Linked DNA regions of Synechococcus sp. PCC 7335. The main gene of each other region encodes a partner of the protein of the gene in region 2 in a complex. Links are inferred from orthologs where the notes say so. Each region holds a gene or a part of one and is shown on either strand. Other genes may lie near its edges.

What was found.
Region 1: the proteins of nuoH (region 2) and S7335_RS19290 are in contact, whole or in part, in a cryo-EM structure (PDB 6ZJN), measured with the Thermus thermophilus proteins. The link is inferred for Synechococcus sp. PCC 7335 from one-to-one orthologs. Residues at the interface, in WP_096411122.1 of Thermus thermophilus: Ala224, Glu225, Gln226, Glu227, Ala295, Trp297, Phe298, Arg299; in WP_223903221.1 of Thermus thermophilus: Pro35, Ser36, Asp139, Gly141, Ala142.

What each region holds. Positions count from the first base shown.
Region 1 is NZ_DS989904.1:4,610,989-4,618,979, reverse strand. The notes cover bases 5,064-7,991. They hold S7335_RS19290 (NAD(P)H-quinone oxidoreductase subunit H), read right to left. Parts: upstream 7,158-7,991; coding sequence 5,970-7,157; downstream 5,064-5,969. Other genes in these bases: rsmH (16S rRNA (cytosine(1402)-N(4))-methyltransferase RsmH), read left to right, coding at 7,290-7,991; S7335_RS19295 (hypothetical protein), read left to right, coding at 5,430-5,732; S7335_RS19300 (phosphoketolase), read right to left, coding at 5,064-5,116. Outside these bases: S7335_RS19315 (phosphomannose isomerase type II C-terminal cupin domain), read right to left, coding at 1-291; S7335_RS19310 (acetate/propionate family kinase), read right to left, coding at 701-1,930; S7335_RS19305 (histidine phosphatase family protein), read right to left, coding at 1,952-2,590; more of S7335_RS19300, read right to left, coding at 2,690-5,063.
Region 2 is NZ_DS989904.1:1,248,378-1,256,401, forward strand. What follows is about bases 177-3,137. They hold nuoH (NADH-quinone oxidoreductase subunit NuoH), read right to left. Parts: upstream 2,236-3,137; coding sequence 1,117-2,235; downstream 177-1,116. Other genes in these bases: S7335_RS05615 (NADH-quinone oxidoreductase subunit J), read right to left, coding at 177-279; ndhI (NAD(P)H-quinone oxidoreductase subunit I), read right to left, coding at 377-1,015; S7335_RS05630 (citrate synthase), read right to left, coding at 2,634-3,137. Also shown: more of S7335_RS05615, read right to left, coding at 1-176; more of S7335_RS05630, read right to left, coding at 3,138-3,794; S7335_RS05635 (bifunctional oligoribonuclease/PAP phosphatase NrnA), read right to left, coding at 3,858-5,108; S7335_RS05640 (HNH endonuclease), read right to left, coding at 5,496-5,996; alr (alanine racemase), read left to right, coding at 6,139-7,338; S7335_RS05655 (peroxiredoxin family protein), read right to left, coding at 7,521-8,024. UniProt on the Escherichia coli protein: NDH-1 shuttles electrons from NADH, via FMN and iron-sulfur (Fe-S) centers, to quinones in the respiratory chain. The immediate electron acceptor for the enzyme in this species is believed to be ubiquinone.

The DNA.
Region 1 (7,991 bases), 3.4 Mb from region 2 along the record:
GTTTGTGGCTAGGAAAGATTCGTGACTACCACAAATGACTTTGGCTGTCCCTGATACGACAATCCAGTGTTCATTGCGGTGCTGATGGGTTTGTAGGCTAAGCCGGTGACCAGGCTTTACTTCAACGCGCTTTATTTTGTAGCGTGTTCCTTCTTCTAAAACACTAGCGGACCCCCACGGACGCTGCTTTTGCGTAGTACCTTTATCAGAGTCGGAGAACGCTTCAGATGAAGACACCCTGTTGGCTACGGATGCCTTTTCTCCATTAAGTGGTTTCTGTTTGTCTGTCATAGCTATAGCTGTCTATCAGCCCAAAACGCTACATCGGTAAGTTGCCCTTTGATGCAAAGACAGAGAATTAAGTACTCACCCATCATATCCTCTACCAATGAGCTGAAGCAGATTGCAAGCTCAAACTGGGTTGATATCAATGTTCTAGAGACTCTAGTCACGAGCTGAGTTTCCGCTCTCGTAACAAGGCAAAGACGCTACACGAGCCGGATCTCTGAACGGTTAGCCGAATCGAAGTGTGACGGCTTCTCATGGCCGACTACAACCGTTGCTACCAGCTCACAGAATTCGTCTAGTAAAGCCTTTAGACACGACGAAGGACTGCTCCGTCACTATGGCTACAGGTTGGCATCAACGGTTTGGATGAAGATGAGCGAATCAAAATCCTCAACTTTGTTTTTATCCGGTCCTATCTGCCTTTTGGCCTTTCGCCTTTGACAAGCTGCCAGCATTCTTGAGCAATTGCCCAATCTTCTTGAGTATGAATTACGAGCACCCTGACTTTAGACTCACAGGTTGCGATATCTATATCAGTGGGTAAACTGTTGTTCTTTTCATTATCTATCTGCAAGCCCAAGAATTCCATTGACTCGCACACTGATAGCCTCAACCAGGCTGCATTCTCTCCGATTCCGCCGGTAAATGCGATCACGTCCACGCCGCCCAAGGCCATAATCATTGATCCTATACAAGCTTTTAGCCGATACAAGTAAAGATCTTTTGCTAGCTGGGCTCTTTTATTGTTCTGTTGGATTTCTGCCTGCACTGCCCGTAGATCATGCGATACACCCGAAACGCCTAGCAAGCCTGACGCTTTGTTCAACAGCTGATCAAGCTCATCGACACTCATGCCCTGACGCATCAAGTGAATTAGAATACCTGGATCAACAGCGCCTGATCGGGTACCCATCATCAGGCCATCTAGGGGTGTGAATCCCATAGTCGTATCAATACTCTTTCCATTTTTAACCGCTGCAAGTGAGCCACCATTACCAAGATGGCAGGTAATCAGTCTTAGGCTGCTCAACGCTTGTTCTAGAATTTGGCTAGCTTTTTGAGTACAGTATTGATGGCTAATGCCGTGAAATCCATAGCGACGAATGCCTTGTTCTACCCAGTCGTATGGACCAGGATAGATACTAGCCACTGAGGGCATTTGGCTATGAAAAGCCGTATCGAAAACCGCAACTTGAGGAATATCTGGCAGTAGCTGTTCCATCAGCTCAATACCCTCTAGATTTGCCGGATTATGGTTAGGCGCGAGGGAAATTAGCCGGTGGATAGTTTGTTTAACAGTAGGAGTAACTGTGACGCTAGACTGATAGTCGGCTCCGCCGTGTACAACGCGGTGTCCAACTACGTCAATATCCAAAAGTTCTGAAATTACTTTGGTTGGTCCGTGATGAAGCAGACCTAGCAGATGTAGAATGCTTTCTTTTCGAGATGATCTTTCTATCGTTTCTGAGTGCTTTTCTCCAGTATGAGATTTGACAACCAGCTGCGCTGAGTTCTCTTTTGTCCAGTCTAGTTGGCCTTCCCATAGTGGTTCAGACGGGTGGCCAGGCAGCGTCTCGTTTGGAATCTCATAAAGGGCGCTCTTTTGACTACTAGAACCGGCATTTAGAACAAATATCTTCATAGCAGCGCCTAGTAAATAAGATCAAGTGCCTTCGCGATCGCGCAACTGCTTGGGCAAATGATTGCGATCGCCGAGCCTTTGCAACATCGGACCGTGAGTGCCAAATTTGACAACGCTGACGGTAGCAACTGGCATATCAATGCGATCTCGATACCGCCCTAGGTCGATTCCTAGCAGATTGCATAGGATGATTCGAATAGTTGCCTTATGAGAAACCACTAAGACATTTCCATTTGTGTACTTCTCCTCTATCTCAGCAATGACTAAAGAAGCTCTACTGGCAATTTGAATTGTAGTCTCGCCCTCCGTTGGTGGATTCCATGCAGGTTCTCTTTGCCAGCGTATGTAGTCTTCAGCGTATTGTTTACAAACTTCTGCTTGCGTACTATCTTCCCACTTGCCATAGTTGATCTCTTTAAGACCCTCCCTTAATTTCGGCTCTATCCCTAGGGCGTCACACAGCGGTTTGGCGGTCGCTATCGTGCGCTTCATGGGGCTGCAGAAAATTGCCTCCCAAGGCTGCTGCTTGTATGCATCTGCAAATGCCTGTGCCATCTGCTTTCCAGGCGCTGTTAGCTCCGGGTCTAAGAAGCCGCAGAAACCACCCGTTTGACTATGAGTGGTTTCTCCATGGCGCAGAAAATAGAGATGTAGGCTCATTGAGAAGAAAATCCTGCTACTGGTGAATAGGTCTTTCTCAGCATAGTTAGGTGTTGGCCTCGCTAGATGAGAAATTCCCTAAACAAAGCGGACCTACACCTAATAGGGCCACTTCCAGTTCACCAGCTCTTCTGGGTCTGTACCATGCTCATGCGCGTAGCTTAAACATTCAATGATTTTGTTCTTCATGCGCTCTTTTACATGGCCCGCTGCCGATCCTAGAGACGGTACTCTGTCAATTACATCAATCACGAGGCCAAACCTATCAATTTGGTTATTAATGGCTAGCTCCAAAGGCGTATTAATATTGCCTTCTTCCTTGTAGCCCCGTACATGAATGCGATCTTGATTAGAGCGACGATACACCAGTTTGTGAATCAGCCAGGGATAACCGTGAAAGTTGAAGATGACTGGCTTGTCTGGGGTAAACAGAGAGTCAAAGTCTCTGTTTGATAGCCCATGAGGATGTTCGCCCTCTGACATCAGCTTAAACAAATCAACCACGTTGATAAAACGCACTTTCAAGGAGGGAAACTCTTCTCGTAAGATAGCAGTTGCTGCTAAAGCCTCCTGGGTAGGGATATCGCCACAGCAAGCCATCACTACATCAGGAACATCTGGCTCGGTACCACAGTCATCATTACTAGCCCAGTCCCAGATCCCAATACCTTTGGTACAGTGCCGAATCGCCTCATCCATCGGTAGATACTGTAGATGCTTTTGCTTGTCAGAGATGATGACGTTGATATAGTCAACGCTGCGAAAGCAGTGATCAGCGACTGAAAGTAGGCAGTTCGCATCTGGTGGGAAATAGGCACGAACAACCTCTGGGCTTTTGTTCGTAATGAGATCTACATAGCCTGGATCTTGGTGGCTAAATCCATTGTGGTCTTGCCGCCATACTAGAGAAGAGAGCAAGATATTTAGCGATGAGACCGACTGCCGCCAGGGGACGTGATTTTTGCAGATATCCAACCATTTGGCATGCTGGTTGAACATAGAATCGACTACGTGGGCAAAGGCTTCGTAGGTATGAAAGAGTCCGTGCCGTCCGGTTAGCAGATAGCCTTCTAGCCAGCCTTGTAAGGTGTGTTCGCTCAGCATCTCCATCACCCGGCCATCTCGGGCGAGGTTGCCACCGTCTTCGTCCTCTGGGTATAGCTCTGCCATCCACACTTTCTTAGTGGTATCGTAGACGTCTTGCAATCGATTGGAGGCTGTCTCATCAGGCCCCATTAGCCGGAAGTTGTTAGGATTATCGCGAAAGATATCGCGCATGAGCTGGCCCAACACTTTCGTATTCTCGTATTCCTCTACGCCGTGCCGTTCCATTTGGATGGCATAGTCTTGGAAACGCGGCATCTTTAGCGCTCTGCGGAGCAGGCCACCGTTGGCATGGGGATTTGCGCTCATCCGGCGGCTTCCTTTAGGCGCAAGCTCTTTTAGCTCAGGGACAAGTGTGCCGTTTTCGTCAAAGAGTTCTTCGGGCTTGTAGCTACGCATCCAGGCTTCTAGCCTTCGCAGGTGGTCTTCGTTGCTGTGCATACCGCCCATGGGCACTTGGTGCGATCGCCAGAAATCTTCTACCTTTTTGCCATCGACTTGATCGGGTCCTGTCCATCCTTTGGGCGATCGCAATACAATCATCGGCCAGCGCGGACGCTTGACATTGCCATTAACTCTTGCTTCTCGCTGGACTTCCTTAATCTTGATGATGCACGCTTCCATGGTTTCAGCCATCTTCCTGTGCATCTGGGCTGGGTCGCTGCCTTCTACGAAATAGGGCGTATAGCCATAGCCCCTGAACATATACTCCAGCTCCTCGTGGGAGATTCTAGCGAAGATGGTAGGGTTCGCAATCTTGTACCCGTTCAAATTCAGAACCGGTAGAACAGCGCCGTCACGAGCTGGATTAATGAACTTGTTAGAGTGCCAAGCGGTTGCGAGCGGACCTGTTTCAGATTCCCCATCACCGACCACACAGCAAGTGATTAAATCAGGATTATCTAAAACTGAACCATAGGCGTGAGAGAGGCTATAGCCTAGCTCGCCACCTTCGTGGATTGATCCAGGCGTCTCTGGGGTCACGTGGCTACCAATATCGCCCGGGAAAGAGAACTGCTTAAAGAAGCGCTGCATGCCCTCTTCATCTTCACTTTTATCTGGATAGGTCTCTGAGTAAGTCCCTTCTAGATATACCGGACCTAGTACCCCTGGCGCACCGTGACCTGGCCCGGCGACAAAGATCATATCTAGATCGTACTTCTTAATCAGGCGATTGCAGTGAACATAGGTAAAGCTCAAAGCAGGAGAAGCACCCCAGTGGCCTAATAACCTGTGCTTGACGTGCTTTTTGGTGAGAGATTCCTTAAGTAGTGGATTATCACGCAAATAGATCATGCCAACTGCCAAATAGTGGCAAGCCCGCCAATAAGCATCTATCTTGTTCAGTTCATCTTCGGATGGTGGCGTGATATCTAGTGAAGCAATCGACTCAGAAGATTGAGAGGAGACAATAGCAGTCATGGTGGTTCCTAGCAGTGGCAACTGTGCTTTTGCCCAAAGTTTATAAATGGTGTCTTGTTCTTACTGTGTCTTAAAATACTTCTACTTTCTCTGAGTACTGCTGCCATCTAAAATCTCTCAATGATTTAGATAGAGAATATCTAAGATGAAACCTGAGTATGTCAATAGAAGCTATAAAGCTCGAACAATACAATCCTTTTTGGACAGATATCTGTATAGCTCTGTAATACAATTTGCGCAAGACAAATGCAATTTGTCTTTTTCTATAAAGACAATACGGTTAAGATCTGATTCTTACTAGAGGTAATCTTTTATGTCTGCTAAATCGGAGAAAGCGGCCTATCAAGAAGCCGTTGAAGCTAGGGTTAAGGCATTAGATGCTCAAGTCGAAACGCTAAAAGCTAAAGCAGAGATCGCAAAGGCCGACGCAAAAGTTAAGTATCAAGCGCAGCTCGACGAGTTACAAGTCAAGCAAACTGAGTTGGCCGCTAAGCTAGAGTCTATGAAAGGCTCGGCGGAAAATGCTTGGGAAGAAATAAAGGTAGGCGTAGAGTCGGCCTGGAGTGAGCTTCAGATTGCATTTGATAAGGCGAAAGCAAAATTTGATGATGTGTAGTTGATAGCTGTATATAGAGATGACATAGAAAATAAGGAGATGACGCAAATTTGAAGTGTCATCTCCTTTTTCTTTACTTTATTTTCAGATGTTCTATAGCTTTCGCCACTTAGCTCTACACATTTTCTAGGGCTAAGACCCTTAATGCATGAAGAGCTAAGTGGTCAGCAACAGCCGTAGGCTTTGCCTTCTCGCAGAGTATGCATCCGGCCATTGCTATGTGTAGGATTTGTCTGTCTATCTATCTACGGAACCCATGATGATATCAATGCTGCCTAGGATTGGCATGATATCTGCTAACTTCACCCCTTTGAGTAAGTTAGGCAGAATTTGCAGGTTGTTGAAGTCCGCAGCGCGAATCTTCCATCTCCACGGGAAGACATTGTTTTCACCGATGATGTAGACACCGACTTCGCCCTTACCTGTTTCTACTCTGACGTAGTGCTCACCTTCAGGAATCTTGAACGTCGGAGCGATCTTCTTGCCTGCAAACTGGTAGTCAAAGTCGTTCCATTCAGACTTTGGACCGCCTGCCATCCGCTTGGCTTCTAAATTTTCGAATGGACCACCAGGCAAGCCTTTAATGGCCTGACGAATGATTTTTACTGACTCGCGCATCTCGTTGATCCGCACGATGTAGCGAGCAAAGCAATCGCCCTCAGTAGCCCACTGCACATCCCAATCGAGTTCATCGTAGCACTCGTAGTGGTCGACCTTACGCAAATCCCACTTCACTCCGGAGGCTCGCAGCATCGGTCCTGAGCAGCCCCAGTTGATGGCATCCTCTCGTGACATAGTGCCAACGCCTTCTACGCGGCGACGGAAGATAGGGTTGTCGGTGATCAGCTTTTCGTACTCATCAACTTTGGGATCAAAGTAGTCGCAAAAGTCTTCGCACTTTTCTGTCCAGCCGTAGGGCAAGTCAGCCGCGACGCCACCAATGCGAAAGTAGTTGTTGTTGATTAGACGCGCGCCAGAAGCGGCTTCCCATAGATCATAGATTAGCTCGCGTTCACGGAAGATATAGAAGAAGGGCGTTGTGGCGCCGCAATCGGCCATGAAGGGGCCAAGCCAAAGCAGATGGTTAGCAATGCGGTTTAGCTCTAGCATGATCATGCGGATGTAGCTAGCGCGCTTGGGTACTTCGATATCGGCTAGTTTTTCAGGCGCGTTAACGGTGATAGCTTCGTTGAACATGCCTGCTGCATAGTCCCAGCGGCTGACATAGGGGACGAACATGACGTTTGTCCGGTTCTCAGCAATCTTCTCCATACCACGGTGCAAGTAGCCGATCACAGGTTCAACGTCAATAACGTTTTCGCCATCAAGCGTAACGATTAGCCGGAGCACCCCGTGCATAGAGGGATGGTGAGGACCCATGTTGATAACCATGGGTTCGGTCTTGGTTTGCAGTGTCGTAGCCATTGCTTAGCAGGCGTCCTTATGCGTATTTCGTCAGTGGCCTTATTGTCGTACCTTTACTTTAAAGATTCAACGTCCAAAAGCACTAGTCTGCCCTGATTATACAGGCAGTGTCTATTCTACGTGTCACTTGATATGCCTGAAGATGTTACAGCTCAGCCTTTCTTTCATGTTCCTGTCTTGAGCGAGCAGGTGCTAGCAGGTCTGCAGATTGAAGATGGAGGACGATACCTAGACGCTACGGTAGGTGGCGGTGGCCATAGCGAGCTGATCTTGAAGGCCGCACGCAACGTTGAATTAGTTGCGCTTGATCAAGATTTACAGGCGCTATCGGCAGCGAAGAAGCGGCTAGAAGTGTGGCGCGATCGCACAACATTCATTCACACCAACTTCTCACGCTACGAACCGGGGGGTCGCAAGTTCGATGGCATCCTCGCTGATATCGGTGTTAGCTCTACCCAGCTAGATCAGGCCCAGCGAGGGTTTAGCTTTCGACAAGAGGCACCGCTAGATATGCGGATGGATAGTACGCAAGAACTGATGGCTAAAGAGATTGTCAACCACTGGGATGAGAAGGCGATCGCAGACACTATTTACGAATACGGCGAAGAGCGGCTATCTCGGCGAATTGCTCGGCGAATCGTTGAGAAAAGGCCGTTCAGCACGACCACAGAACTAGCCTGGGAAGTTGCTGGTGCATATCCAGCCAAGGCACGCCACGGACGCATTCACCCGGCTACACGGACGTTTCAGGCGTTGCGGATTGCGGTAAATGGTGAGCTAGACGTGCTCAAAACGCTGCTGGCAAAGGCGCCTGACTGGCTAAACCCAGGTGGG
Region 2 (8,024 bases):
ATCTTCTTGCTTATTGACCAGCATGATTCCAAACAAAATCAGCACATTGACTGCACCTACATAAATCAGTACCTGTGCTGCTGCTACAAACCCAGCATTGAGCAAGATATAAAAGCCAGCAATGCTAATAAATACTAGGCCCAATAGAAAAGCTGAGTACACAATACTAGAGAGCAGCACAACGCCTAGCGCCCCAACTACCATAATTAGACCTAGCAGTCCAAAAGAGACAACCTGTACTCCTTCTGCCAAGCTAAACGGCGCAGAATCTAAAGCCAATATCAAAATGATGTTCTCCTCTCAATACACATATCGAATACAGACGTTGACCAAACACTACTAAACTGAACCACAAGTGAGCCGCAAACGTATTCAGCTAGTTCTCTGTGGCGCTCTTTGCAGGGTCTTTTGCAGAGTCCTCTTTGGCCTGCTGCGCTTCCATTTCTGCCAAAATATCTTTGGGCAACCTGCCTGCTCTTTGACTGCCTACTGGCAGATCATGGGGGTCCATCACACCCTTGGGCAAGTAGGCAAACTCACGCATCGGCGTCACCATTGGATCGTTAGTGACTTTGTAGGGCAGACGGCCTAAAGCGACGTTGTCATAATTCAGATCATGTCGATCGTAGGCTGAGAGCTCGTATTCTTCTGTCATCGACAGGCAGTTAGTTGGACAATACTCGACACAGTTACCGCAAAAGATGCACACCCCAAAGTCGATACTGTAGTGGTTAAGCACCTTCTTCTTCGCTGCTTTATTAAATTCCCAATCGACTACCGGTAAGTTAATGGGGCAAACCCGCACACAGACTTCGCAAGCAATACACTTGTCGAATTCGAAGTGAATACGGCCTCGATAGCGCTCAGACGGAATCACCTTCTCGTATGGGTACTGAACCGTTACCGGGCGACGCTTCATGTGATCAAAAGTTACAGAGAGCCCTTGCCCGATAAACTTTGCTGCCTGGGCCGTTTCTTTAGCGTAGTCACCAACTTGTTTTAAGAAGTTCAACATGGCACGAAGTCTAGATAGGTAAGCAGTAGAAAAAAGAAGGCGATAAGCAGTCGAGTGAAAGCACTAATGCTAGTCGACATTAGCGAGCGTCAACACTAGGTTTAGCCGCCGAACGCGCCTGGAAACGTCAGCTTAAGTCCAGCGGTTGCTAGTAAGTTTACTAAAGCAATTGGGAGTAGAAACTTCCAGCCCAGATCAAGCAGCTGGTCAATCCTAACGCGAGGCACCGTCCATCTAAGCAAGATAGTCAGAAATACCAGCAAATATGCCTTGATCATTGTCATCACGATCCCTAAGGCTGCCGTCAGAATCTGTACCCAGGCCACGTTGGCATCAATTCCTAGCAGTGCCGTGATGCTCTCAACTGGTACAGGAAAGCTCCAACCGCCTAGATATAGCACTGATACAATCAGCGCAGATAGCATCAGGTTGACGTAAGAGCCTACATAGAACAGACCAAACTTCATCCCGGTGTATTCAGTTTGGTAGCCTGCTACTAGCTCTTCCTCTGCTTCAGGTAGATCAAAGGGGAGACGTTCGCACTCTGCTAAGGCAGAGATCCAAAAGATGACGAATCCTACCGGCTGCCGCCAGATATTCCAACTCAAGATGCCATAGCCAGATTGCTGATTGACAATGTCAATTGTGCTTAGTCCATTGGACATCATTACAACTGCTAGAACAGCGAGTGCAAGTGGAATCTCGTAACTAATTGACTGAGCTGCGGCGCGTAAGCCGCCCAGTAAAGAGTACTTATTGTTCGAAGAATAGCCGGCCATCAATAGCCCAATGGGCGTGATGCTCGAAAGAGAGATCCATAGAAAGATGCCAATACCCAAGTCGGTGATAACCAGATTTTGACCAAATGGAACGATTAGAAAAGACAGAAAGACGGGAATGACTACGACCGCAGGACCGATTATAAAGAGCCAAGGGTCTGCTTTGGCAGGCGTAATATCAGCTTTAAAGATAAGCTTGACTCCGTCTGCTACAGCCTGCAGCGCACCTAATGGGCCAATATACTCAGGACCAACCCGCTGCTGTGCGGCTGCGGAAATTTTTCGCTCTAGCCAAACGCAAATAAAAATGCTGACTGTTGCCACAATCAGCATAAGTAACATCGGCAGTGGAATCCAAACTGTTTTGGCTGCGCCTGTCGGCAGACCCAAATCTATCAGTGCTTGAACGAAGGTCCCTTGAAGGTCAATCCCTGGAGTCATGCTAATAAAAGACGTTTTGCGGTGTCTAGATACATTGCTTTAACAGATTCTAACGCTTAATCAACTTCTATACGCTCTATCTATATTGCAAACACGACCTAGAGCGATAGATAAAGCCTATGACCCTAATAAAAGTAGTCGACAATAAAACCCCTTCGGCAAATGCCGAAGGGGCTGGAGTTCCTGAAAATCGTCACTGGATACATAGTCTATGTAGTCTTGGAAATTGTAAAGGGGGGTGATGCCCATCACCGGGTGATTATGCTAGAAGACTAGGGCTTTACACCGTTGAACTTTGGACTTGAGAACTCTGTACTCGAACTGTACTCGCACTGTCGCTAAGGAGCCGCGTTCAACGGTGGAGTCGTCGCGATATAAAGGACTGAGCGATATAGGGACTATTTGTCCCAAATATCGGGTCTTTTATCGATAGGGAGGTAGGGCTGCGCATGTAAGCCTTCGTATATCTGGGTGGGGCGAAAGATTCTGTTTGTACTGATTTGTTCTTTCCAGTGAGCTAGCCAGCCAGCCACACGTGCGATCGCAAAGATTGGCGTAAATAGATCGGACGGAATTCCTAGCTTGCGATACACCAGTCCAGAATAGAAGTCCACATTAGGATAGACTCCCTTGTGGCCCAGTTTTTCTTCCACCACCAGCTCCAGCTCTAGCGCAATATCGTAATAGGCATCACGGCCAACTTTCTCAAATAGCTGTTCGACCAGTCCCTGTAGAATGACTGCCCTGGGGTCTTTTACCTTATACACCCGGTGACCAAAGCCCATAATCTTCTCACGGTTGGCAATTCGCGCGTCGATATAGGGCCGCACGTTATCGACAGAGCCAATTTCCTCTAGCATAGCGATCACCTCTTCGTTAGCCCCGCCGTGCAGCGGCCCTGCTAATGTGCCGACCGCAGAGGCTACCACCGCATAGGGATCGGTTAGGGTAGAAGCTGTCACCATCGCAGAGAAGGTAGAGGCATTGATAGTATGCTCAGCGTGCAAGATTAAGCACACATCAAAAATCCTCGCGGATAGGGCATCTGGCACCCTTTCATTGAGCATATATAGAAAATTGGAGGCATAGTCGAGATCGTCTCTGGGCTGAACGGGATCATTCCCTTTACGCATCAGTTCAAAAGCAGCCACCATTGTCGGAATCTTCGCCAGCAGTCGGACAACTGCATTTTGTACATAGGCAGGATCATTCAGCTCTCGCTTAGAGTGGAATAGACCCAATGCGGCGGCGCATGCCTGTAATGCATCCATCGGATGACCGCTTTCTGGAAAGCATTTCATCATGTCTCGAATGCGATACTTCAGCCGACGGTGATATTGAACTTCGTGTTTAAAAACGTCTAGTTCGGCCTGAGTTGGTAATCCGCCCCAAATCAATAGGTAAGAGCTTTCTAAAAAAGTGCTACTGCGAGCAAGGTCCTCTATTTTGATGCCGCGATACTCTAGTATTCCACTCTTACCGTCTACATGGCTAATACTCGACTGCGTAGCTGGAACCCCTTCTAAGCCTGGTCGGTATTGGTGTAGCATCGTTGTCATAGTGAGGGTCCTGATCGGGTCAGTCAAAGTCAATGCTTTTTTAGTATCTCACTACTCGGATTCCTAATCGGTATTTAGTACACCGTTTTCAGGATTGACCAACCGCTGCAGCTTTTGCTTGATTTGCTTGTCGAACACTTCCCATTTCTGGCGGTTGTAGTCGCTATTTTCATAGTAGCCAGACAGAAAGCCAATCGGAATCTCAAAGCCGCCTGCCATAGAACGTCCGCCTCCAAAAAACCGTCCGTGATTGTCTTGGCCTAAAGCTTCTTTGATAAATTCATCTGGATCAAGCGTAATCTTGTTCGTTCTTAAAGAGCCTACGACCAGCTCTTTTTCCTCGTCCTCGTCATGAACGATGCCGTAGACAACCGCTGTGTGAACATTCTCCTCGGTCACTAAAAAATCTGCGGCTTGAGGGATGGCATCTCTATCTTCATAGCGAAGGTAGCCTACCCCGGCAATGGAGACACTGTTTTGTATTTGACGGTTGCGCAGCGATCGCTCGATCACATCCATTACCCGACGCGATCGTGAAGCTTGCAGCACTGCGCTCAATAGCTGCGCGTCGTAGTATTTACTTAAGAAAGCTGCCGCTAAAAAATCAGGCTCCGATGCTTGCAGGAGGTGACTTGTATCAGAACGTAGTCCATGCATCAGCGCCGTCGCACACTTCACATGGTTATCATTACTGCGATCTAGCTGAACAATTCCAGAGCGCAAGTACTCAGTCATGATCGTCGCTGTTGCATGGATATCTGGTCGGATATCAATGAGTTCACCCAAAAGCTTCCCCTGCGGGGCGTGATGATCGACAACAAGCAACAGCGGGAGTTCGGCGTCTTGAACTTTTTTGGTCAGGTGACTAGTTGTGCCCTGCGTATCCACTAAAACGTAGCCCTGATATTCAGACAGATCAGGCGTGTCTTTCGCACCCACTGGCCACCGTTTTGCTGGCAGATTGGTCAGCTTGACTAGAGCGATGTTTTCTTGATGGCTAAGGGTCCCTGAGTAGTAGATATCGCATTGGATGTTGTAGGCATTTGCCATCAAACGGTAAGCCCAAGCCGAAGATAGCGCATCAGGATCAGGAAAGTCTTGCAAGAGAACGATCTGATGGGTACCGCTATGCTTTTTTAGTAGCTTTTCGAGTGCTTCTGTAGGGTTACTTTCAAATCCAGCCGCACGACGCAATTTGTCTGTCTGGCCAGCTGTCACTGAGTCCGTTGCTTTTGAAGCAAGCGTACCTGTCACTGATGATTCATCGGTGCTAAGAGGTTGCCTATCTTTTGATAAAGTGCCTTCGTCTAACAAAGTGCTTCTAGGGGAGTGACGTTTACAGTAATCTAATAGTCTTTTATTCTGACGGATATGAGCGCAGATAGATAGTGGGGTTTATGGCCTGTTTTGTTTATGGCTATCAGTCCTTGCGTTCGTAGTACTTTTAGGTTCTTCTCTACAGGTGCAAGTACCTAGGTTAAGTAATTTCTGTTCAGGTCACTTACTGTTTAAGTCACTTAGAGCCAAGCTGCTGAGGAGATACCTCAAATAAAAGAGCAAGAGATCTAAACAAGCAAGAGATCTAAACAAAAGAGCGGCAGCTCTAAGGATGGTAGTTGTTGATAGCGCGGTTGTATATAAGTGTGACTATGCTCATTTTAACCAACGCTACTAATTGATGCTGTTGAGTTTTAAGGCTGTTTAGTTTAATCCAATCACATATCTACGCCATTCTTGATGGACACCACCACGTACGTGCCTAGATATTTCAAAATACAGGCTACTGTGTGGTTTTCGCGGTTGGTTCGCTAAGGGCATTTCGGCTTCTCTGGGAGTGCGGCTACCTTTTTTGACGTTGCAGCGTACGCAGGCACTAACAATATTTTCCCATGAATCGCCACCCCCGCGTGATCTAGGAATGACGTGATCTAATGTTAATGTCTCACCTGTATAGCCGCAGTATTGACAAGAGTGGTTATCACGATGGAGTAGATTGCGGCGGGTTAGGGGAATGTCTTTGTAGGGGATGCGAACGTAGTGGCGTAATCGAATGACGGTAGGCAATGGAAAGTCGGGATAAATCTGTTCCTCTCGCTGCTCAATCTGCTCAGCTTTGCCCTTAATGATGAGCACAACCGCACGTCGCCAACTGGTAATGTTTAGCGGTTCATAGGAGGCATTTAAAACGAGAACCTTACTCATGTACTAGTACGCCAAATCCTGAATAGATAGTAGCATAGCCAAGGAATTCCGAAGGTTTGAGCGCTGCTACACTGGTTTCCTGAAAGAATCCATCCACTTTTTCACGGGTTCTTTTCATTCCTTTCATTCTTTTGAGGTCGCTATGCTGAGCTGGGAGGCAACACCTGCACTATCACCTATGCGCTGTGCCAGGGCTTGGGTCGAAATCAACCTAACGGCGCTAGCCCATAATGTGAAGGTACTCAAAGCAATGTTGCCAAAGGGTACTGATTTGCTCTCTGTGGTTAAGGCTGATGCGTATGGCCACGGGGCGGTGATGGTTGCTGATGTGGCGATCGCGGCTGGTACAACTTGGCTAGGCGTAGCGACGGTGCCGGAGGGAATAGAACTGAGGCAGGCAGGCATCGACGTGCCTATCCTAGTAATGGGCGCGGTGAATGACTCGGCGGAAGTCAGGGCGATCGCGCATTGGAATTTACAGCCAGTTATTGTCAATCCCAAACAAGCCTTGGTCTTTTCTGAGACGCTAAAGGACCAGCGCACGCCCGTTCAAGTTCACATCCAGCTAGATACCGGCATGTCGAGGCTTGGCTTTAGCTGGCAGCGAGCTGTAGAATTCGTCCGCTTTGTTCGTCAGCTACCTTATCTAGAAACGGTTGGTCTTTGCTCTCATTTTGCGACTGCTGATAGCCTCGACCAGACAGTAATGCGATTGCAGCACGACCGATTTAAGCAGGCGATCGCTCGGCTCAAACAAGAAAGCCTTCTTCCCGTTCGGCTCCACATTGCTAACTCTGCTGCTGCCTTAATAGCACCAACGTTTCACTACGATATGGTGCGCATGGGGTTAGCTACCTACGGACTCTATCCTGCACCACACCTAAGGGATAAGCTCAAAGTTGAGCTACAGCCAGTTCTAGAGCTTAAAGCTCGCATCACCCATATTAAGGAGATAGACGCTCACACAGGTGTCAGCTACAGCTATCAGTTCATTGCGCCTAAGTCGATGAAAATCGCAATTGTTGGTATTGGCTATGCGGACGGCGTTCCACGGATTCTCTCCAATAAAATGCAAGTCGTTGTCAACGAACAGCGAGTGAATCAAATTGGTGCAATCACAATGGATCAGCTCATAATTGATGTTTCAGACCTTGAAAGCGTTCAAGAAGGTGACATCGTTACCCTCTTGGGGCGAACTCAATATCACTGCCTACACGCTGACGAGTGGGCCGAACTTGCCGGCACCATTTCTTGGGAAATCCTTTGTGGATTTAAACATCGCTTACCTAGAGTGACGCTATCAAACCAAGCCACCTCTCAAATTACCTCAAAATTTTGCTAGAGCTTTCGCAGAGTTCTTGGTATTATGGTTGCTCACTCTAGGAGAAGTGGCTGAGTGGTTGAAAGCGGCTCCCTGCTAAGGAGTTATGGGGTGTAAACTTCATCGAGGGTTCGAATCCCTCCTTCTCCGTTGTTTTTAGCGTATGCCTACCTAGCTATTATTCGCTGGATATAGGCGCCTTCTTATAGGTTTCTGACCGCCCAGAGCAATCGCTCAGGCGTCGCATTTGTATGTGCAAAAGAAAATAAGTGCTGGAAGCGCAGTCGGCCCTGAGCATCCAAGACAAACTGGGCAGGTAACGGTGCTCCTAGCGCCTGGCCCGTTCCGTACCTACGGAAGACCTTGCAGTCTGAATCGACTAGCAGTGGTAGCTGCAGGGAAAGATCCCGCTGTATTTTTTGACTTTGGAGCGCATCTGTACTTGTCACCATCAACGCAGCTACCCCTAGCCCAACAAACTGGCTGTACGCTTTATTCACCGATAGGATGTGCGGGTAGCAAAAAGGGCAGTACTGCTTTTCAGTGAAGATCCGAGTGAAGAGCACTACAACTGGTCTCCCTCTGTAGCCAGAGAGCTGATGAACCTGTTGGTTAGTATCTGTCAGAGAAAAATCAGGTAGGATTTCTCCAATCTGGAATCGACAGTGAGCAGGTAGAGGTAGGAAATTTCTGAAAAAGCGCTGATT